2 regions of the Gilliamella sp. Nev6-6 genome follow, and region 2 is predicted to be linked to the other one. Evidence: riboswitches for the same ligand, from Rfam matches in the RefSeq annotation. Region 2 holds a riboswitch; the other holds the start of a gene.
What was found. A riboswitch is a leader RNA that binds a small molecule or an ion and turns the genes downstream of it on or off. The one in region 2 is predicted to bind preQ1.
Positions count from the first base shown of each region.

Region 1: linked by a shared signal. The riboswitch ahead of queD (6-carboxytetrahydropterin synthase QueD) and the one ahead of queF (preQ(1) synthase) in region 2 are both predicted to bind preQ1.

Region 1 covers NZ_LZHP01000091.1:6,344-9,772, reverse strand. The annotation lists gene clpB (ATP-dependent chaperone ClpB) at 1-1,481, opposite strand, end outside; PreQ1 riboswitch class I at 1,755-1,800, shown strand; gene queD (6-carboxytetrahydropterin synthase QueD) at 1,804-2,232, shown strand; gene A9G42_RS11355 (7-carboxy-7-deazaguanine synthase QueE) at 2,229-2,843, shown strand; gene argS (arginine--tRNA ligase) at 3,346-3,429, shown strand, end outside.
Region 2 covers NZ_LZHP01000079.1:19,859-23,287, reverse strand. The annotation lists gene coaA (type I pantothenate kinase) at 1-673, shown strand, start outside; gene A9G42_RS09455 (DUF1090 domain-containing protein) at 698-1,135, shown strand; PreQ1 riboswitch class I at 1,681-1,725, shown strand; gene queF (preQ(1) synthase) at 1,728-2,201, shown strand; gene queC (7-cyano-7-deazaguanine synthase QueC) at 2,230-2,886, shown strand; gene A9G42_RS09435 (7-cyano-7-deazaguanine/7-aminomethyl-7-deazaguanine transporter) at 2,958-3,429, shown strand, end outside.

The DNA of each region.
Region 1 (3,429 bases), on a different contig from region 2:
TCACCAGCGCGACGTGCTTGCTCTATTTCAGTACGCGCTTTTTCAAGTTCAGCTTTAATGCTTTGCGTACCCGAAACAGCCGCTTTTTCTGACTTCCATTCTTCTTCAAGTGATGCATATTCTTTTTCTTTTTCAGCAAGTTCATCATTTAGCATCTCAAGACGTTTTTTACTAGCATCGTCAGACTCTTTTTTAAGCGCTTGTTGCTCAAGTTTGAGTTGAATAATACGTCTTTCAAGTCGATCTAAAGATTCTGGTTTTGAATCCATTTGCATACGAATACTTGATGCCGCTTCATCAATTAAATCAATCGCTTTGTCAGGTAACATGCGATCAGAAATATAACGATGCGATAACGTTGCCGCAGCGACAATGGCTGGATCGGTAATTTGCACATGATGATGCAATTCGTAACGTTCTTTTAATCCTCGCAAAATAGCAATCGTATCTTCAACAGTTGGCTCGGCAACATACACTTTTTGAAAACGACGCTCTAACGCAGGATCTTTTTCAATATATTGGCGATATTCGTCTAACGTTGTTGCACCAACGCAATGTAATTCCCCTCGAGCCAGTGCTGGTTTTAACATATTACCAGCATCCATTGCACCATCGCTTTTCCCTGCACCAACCATGGTATGGATTTCGTCAATAAATAATATAATACGGCCTTCTTCTTTCGCTAAATCTTTAAGTACGGCCTTTAAGCGTTCTTCAAATTCGCCACGATATTTTGCACCTGCAATCAAGGCACCCATATCTAATGATAAAACGCGTTTATTACGCAATCCTTCAGGTACTTCACGGTTAACGATACGTTGTGCTAATCCTTCAACAATAGCGGTTTTACCTACACCTGGCTCACCAATTAATACGGGATTATTTTTAGTACGACGTTGTAATACCTGAATAGTTCGACGAATTTCTTCATCACGCCCAATAACAGGATCAAGTTTGCCTTGTTCTGCCCGTTGTGTTAAATCAATGGTATATTTTTTCAACGCACCGCGTTGATCTTCTGCATTAGGATCATTCACGTTATCACTACCTCTTACTTGATTGACGGCTTGGCTAAACTTGTCTTTATTGACACCTGATTTTTTAAGAATATCACTTAGGCTCCCTTTATCTTCTAAAGCAGCTAAGATAAAGAGCTCTGATGATATATAACTGTCACCATTTTTTTGCGATAATTTATCGCACAGATTAAGTGTACGGACAAACTCTTGTGATGGAATAACCTCGCCACCCACACCCTGAACTTGCGGTAATCGATCAATCACCTGAGTTAATTCTTGTTGTAAAATAGCTACATTTGCACCAGCTGAAGCCAACAATGGCGCTACACTGCTGCCTTCTTGATTAAGCATGGCTGATAGGACATGCACAGGCTCTATATATTGATTGTCTTTACCTAATGCCATTGACTGCGCATCAGCTAAAGCTTGTTGAAACTTGTTTGTTAATTTATCTAACCTCATCGTATTTATCTCCTGAGCAATAGATTTGAGTTAAACGTGTATACATTCAACCCATTTGCATGATATCTAAATGAGTGTTGCAACCTAAATTTCAAGAGCAAATTTAAAATATTTTTTATAAAATTTGTACAGTAAAATTAGCGAGTATTTAAAAAACTTAATTAGCGTGAAAATAAAGTTGTTTGCAATATATAAATACACGTTCAACCAGTGTTGAAAGATGACAAATTAACTTTTATCCATTATATTAACACCTTTATTTTGTTAGGCGAGCTAACCGTGGTTCGTAACCCATCCCACGTAAAAAAACTAGGAATGTAATATGTTCAAAATAGCCAAAGAGTTTCAATTTGATGCTTGTCATATGTTAGATGGGCATAATGGGAAATGTCATAACCTTCATGGTCACACCTACCGTTTGTTGGTCGAAATAAGCGGAGAGCTTGTTGATAGTGGTTCAAGCAAAGATATGGTTATGGATTATGCGGATTTGAAGGCAATTGTTAAACAATACATTGTCGATCCGATTGATCATGCTTTTCTTTATCATCAAGATAATGCCAATGAATGCCAAATAGCCGAGCTTTTGTTGCAGACGCAGCGCAAAGTTTTTGCTTTTCCTTGTCGTACTACGGCGGAAGGGATGAGTAAGTTTATTTTTGATTGCTTATCTAAATATTTGCCTGTTTCGATGATCAAATTATGGGAAACACCAACTTCATATTGTGAATATTATCGGAGCCCAAAATGATCGAATTTCGCATAGTTGAAATCTTCGAATCTTTACAAGGCGAAGGTTATAATACGGGAATGCCTGCTATTTTTATCCGCTTTGCAGGCTGTAATTTAAATTGTGCTTGGTGTGATACTAACTTTCGCCAATTTACTCGATTTACCTTAGAGGCATTAATAGCAAAAGTAAGCGAATACAAAAGTAAAAACATTATTATTACAGGCGGTGAACCCACTAGGATTAAAGCGTTACCACAGCTACTGTTGTCATTAAAAAATGCTGGTTACTTTATTGCCATTGAAAGTAACGGCCTTGGCAAAGTCGATGCACTTATTGATTATATTGCCCTCAGTCCTAAATTTTGCTACCAGTCGCACTATCAAAAAATAGCCCAACCAACAGCCAATGAAGTGCGAATTGTTACCGAAAACCACCGTGATTTTATTGCTTTTTGCCAATATATCGAAACTCAGATACAGGCAAAACGCTATTATCTTTCACCTTGTGAAAAAGATGGCGCATTCAATATATTTGATACCATAAAACTACTGGGAAAAATTAACGAAAATCGATTAGATAATAAATGGTTATTGAATATACAAAGTCATAAACTTGCAGATATTGAATAGTGTCTATTTTTTTAATCTAACTCGTTAAATATTGGAGAATGAGATTGAATAGAAAATTTTAAATAAAAAGATAATGAAAGTTAATTAGATAAGTCACTATTTGCTTAAATTAATAAAATAACTTCATTTTGCTCCATTCTTTAGTGATTTTTGTTGGTATGAAGTGGCTTTATTTCGATTCTTTAAGCTTTGCTAGTAAAAAGGGTTATTGATAATCACCAATGCTCTCCAAACACATAATCCATAAAATAAATTTATTTTTTCGTTTAAAAATCATTCAGAAAAGCCATTGATTTTACTGAAGTTTTTTAACACCCTAAATATACTGACAAATAATCAAATAGGGTTATTTATAATAAATCATAAAGTAGAATATCGATTTTACTTAAATTTTTCACTTTTTCTTTAAGCAAAAACCATCGAGCCACTTATGCAATCAGTGACAATTATCGACTTTGTCGGTATTATATTGGTCATTTTATTATAATTAGTTAGGTTTAGTGTGAATATTCAACAATTATTAACACAACGTGTTTCGCAAGCAATGATTATGGCGGGTGCAGATAAGAACTGCGATGCGCTGATT
Region 2 (3,429 bases):
AGCAGGAAGCGTTGCTGTGGGGAAAAGTACTACAGCTCGTGTATTGCAAGCATTATTATCTCGTTGGCCTGAGCATCGCAAAGTGGCTTTGGTGACAACTGATGGTTTTTTATACCCCAATAAATGCCTTGAAGAACGTGGAATAATGAATAAAAAAGGCTTTCCGCAATCTTATGATATTAAAAAACTGATCAATTTTGTTGCTGATATTAAGTCTGGCCAAGCACAGGTTAAAGCCCCCGTTTATTCTCATTTAGTTTATGATATTGTTCAAAATGAACAAATTATTCTCGATAGCCCTGATATTTTAATTCTTGAGGGATTAAATGTGTTACAAGGCGCTGTAAATTATGCACAAGCCAATAATCGTGTTTTTGTTTCTGATTATGTTGATTTCTCAATTTATGTTGATGCCGATGTTTCGTTGCTACACAATTGGTATGTCAATCGTTTTTTAAAATTTAGAGCAGGAGCATTTAGCGATCCCAATTCTTATTTTAATCATTACTCAAAATTGCCAGAGCAAGAAGCGCTTAACATCGCAAACCGTCTTTGGCATGAAATTAATGAATTGAATTTAATAGAAAACATCCTACCAACAAGGGAAAGAGCCAGCCTTATCCTAACTAAAGGCAAAGATCATAAAGTTGATTGTGTTCAATTAAGAAAATAATTTAAAAAGGGGAAGAAGATCGATATGAAATTAACAATAAGATCAATTTGTAAGTTAATTTTTTTAGTATTAACAGCTATCGCTTTTATACCTAATATTTATGCAGCAAATCATGACGAATATCAAGGTGTAACTTGTTTTAGCAAAAAACACATTATGGAAAAACAAATTGATAAGGCAAAAAAGGCGGGTAACTTGCACCAAGCTCAAGGGCTTGAAAAAGCATTACATGATATCAATACATATTGTAATGATGATGATTTAAAAGCTAAATACACCGAAAAAGTAATTGAAAAGACTAAAAAAGTTGCCGAAAAAGAGCAAGCTTTAGCTAAAGCGCAAGCAAAAAGAGACTCCCAAAAAATAGCTAAACAAAAGCTAAAATTAAGTGAAGCTCAAAAAGAGTTGAGAGAAGCTAAAACTAAATTAGCTGAATTTTATAAAGAAATTCAAGCTAAATAAGGATGTGAATTCAAGCATAATTAACTCCTTATTTACTGTCACTGATTTAGCGTTGAATATGTTCAATATATTTACATATATGAAAATAGAATATAAAATATTCAGCATTTTCAATACAATGGATAAGGTTATTTTAATGGCTAGCTTTTGGAAGAAAGCATTCGGCGGTTTATCGGCAAGGTATTTAATACGACAATATTTATTTAGTTTTATAATTACTCTTCCTCCTTTATGTACCCTGATATTCAAATTTAAAATGCCTGAAAGCATATATACAGGGATAGCTCTTTTAATATTATGGGGTTTATATCCATATTCTCGATTTGTTTATGAAAATGTTATTAGTTATATCGTTGGTGATAATACTTTCATTGTAAGTACAGAAACATGGCTCGTTACTAAATTCTTTACAATGGTAATATGCTTTGCTTTTAGTTGGGTGTTTGCTCCATGTGGGTTATTATATTTATATTTTCAATCATCTAAGTTAGGATAAAGCGCTTATAACTAGACATTTTTATTTAAAAAGAGTATGGTGTGTGCTTTGTTACGTGGTTCGTGAACCTCCCACGCTAAAAAACTAAGGAAAATTATGAATAAAGTTACACTACTTGGCGATCAATCTGTTCGCTATCCTACAACCTATTGTCCTGAAATACTCGAAACGTTCGATAATAAACACCCAACTAACGATTATTTTGTTAAGTTCAATTGCCCAGAATTTACTAGTCTTTGTCCTATCACTGGGCAACCTGATTTTGCGACGATTTATATTTCATACGTACCTAATATTAAAATGGTTGAAAGTAAGTCACTCAAGCTATATCTCTTTAGTTTTCGTAATCATGGTGATTACCACGAAGATTGCATCAATATTATTATGAAAGATCTTATTAAACTAATGGATCCTAAATATATTGAAGTCTGGGGAAAATTTACCCCTCGCGGTGGAATCTCTATCGATCCTTATGCAAATTATGGTAAAGCCGGCACTAATTGGGAACAAATAGCGATGAGCCGTTTGGCTAATCACGATCTTTATCCTGAAAAAGTCGATAATCGCTAATTCAATTTACCCTAACAGGAAACTCTCAATGCAAACTCGTAAAGCACTAGTGATATTTTCTGGTGGGCAGGATTCTACTACCTGTTTACTGCAAGCCATTGCTGATTATGGTCGTGAAAACGTCGAAACCATCAGCTTTCAATATGGTCAACGTCATGCTATTGAACTTGAAAAAGCCAAGTGGATTGTTGAAGATCTTGGCGTTAAGCAAACCGTGGTGGATACCTCGGTGATTAAACAGACGACCAATAATGCTTTGATTGATGATTCACAACAAATCACCGCAGCCAAAGAAGGCGATTACCCTAATACTTTTGTGGATGGACGTAATATGCTGTTTTTGCTTTTGGCTGGTTGTCATGCCAAGCAACACGGTATTAGTGACATTATTATTGGCGTTTGTGAAACCGATTTTAGTGGCTACCCTGATTGTCGTGATATTTTTATTAAATCAATGAATGTATCGATGAATCTTGCTATGGATTATAATTTCAATCTCATTACCCCTTTGATGTATTTGACTAAAGCTCAAACATGGGAAATGGCTGATAAACTAGGTTATTTGGATTATGTCCGCGACCATACTCATACTTGTTATTACGGAGTTGATGGTGGATGCGGCAAATGCCCGAGCTGTATTCTTCGAGATAAAGGATTAACAAAATACCTTAATCATTCAAATTAATTGAAACACTGGGTTCACTTACCCCATTAAAAAAGGACAAATTTATGCACCTGAACGCTAATTCAGAACATATAAACCAATTTACTCACGCACAGCAAATCAAGGCTCTAAGCTGGCTTTCGTTTTTTCATATTTTGGTTATCGCTTCCAGCAATTATTTAGTACAAATTCCATTTGATATTTTTGGTTTCCAAACCACTTGGGGGGCGTTTACTTTTCCATTTATCTTTCTTACTACCGATTTAACTATTCGGGTATTTGGAGCGAGTTTAGCTAGGAAGATAATTTTTGTGGTGATGCTTCCCGCATTGCTATTTTCATATGTGATTTCTGTACTATTTTTTGAAACACATTGGGTTGGTTTATCGGCATTGACGGAATTTAATAGTTTTGTTTTTCGAATTGCATTAGCAAGTTTTGCCGCTTATTTAGTTGGACAATTGATGGATATTACTGTCTTTAACTATTTAAGAAAAAATAAATCGTGGTGGGTTGCACCAACAGCATCGGCTATCTTTGGTAATGGTATTGATACTATTGTCT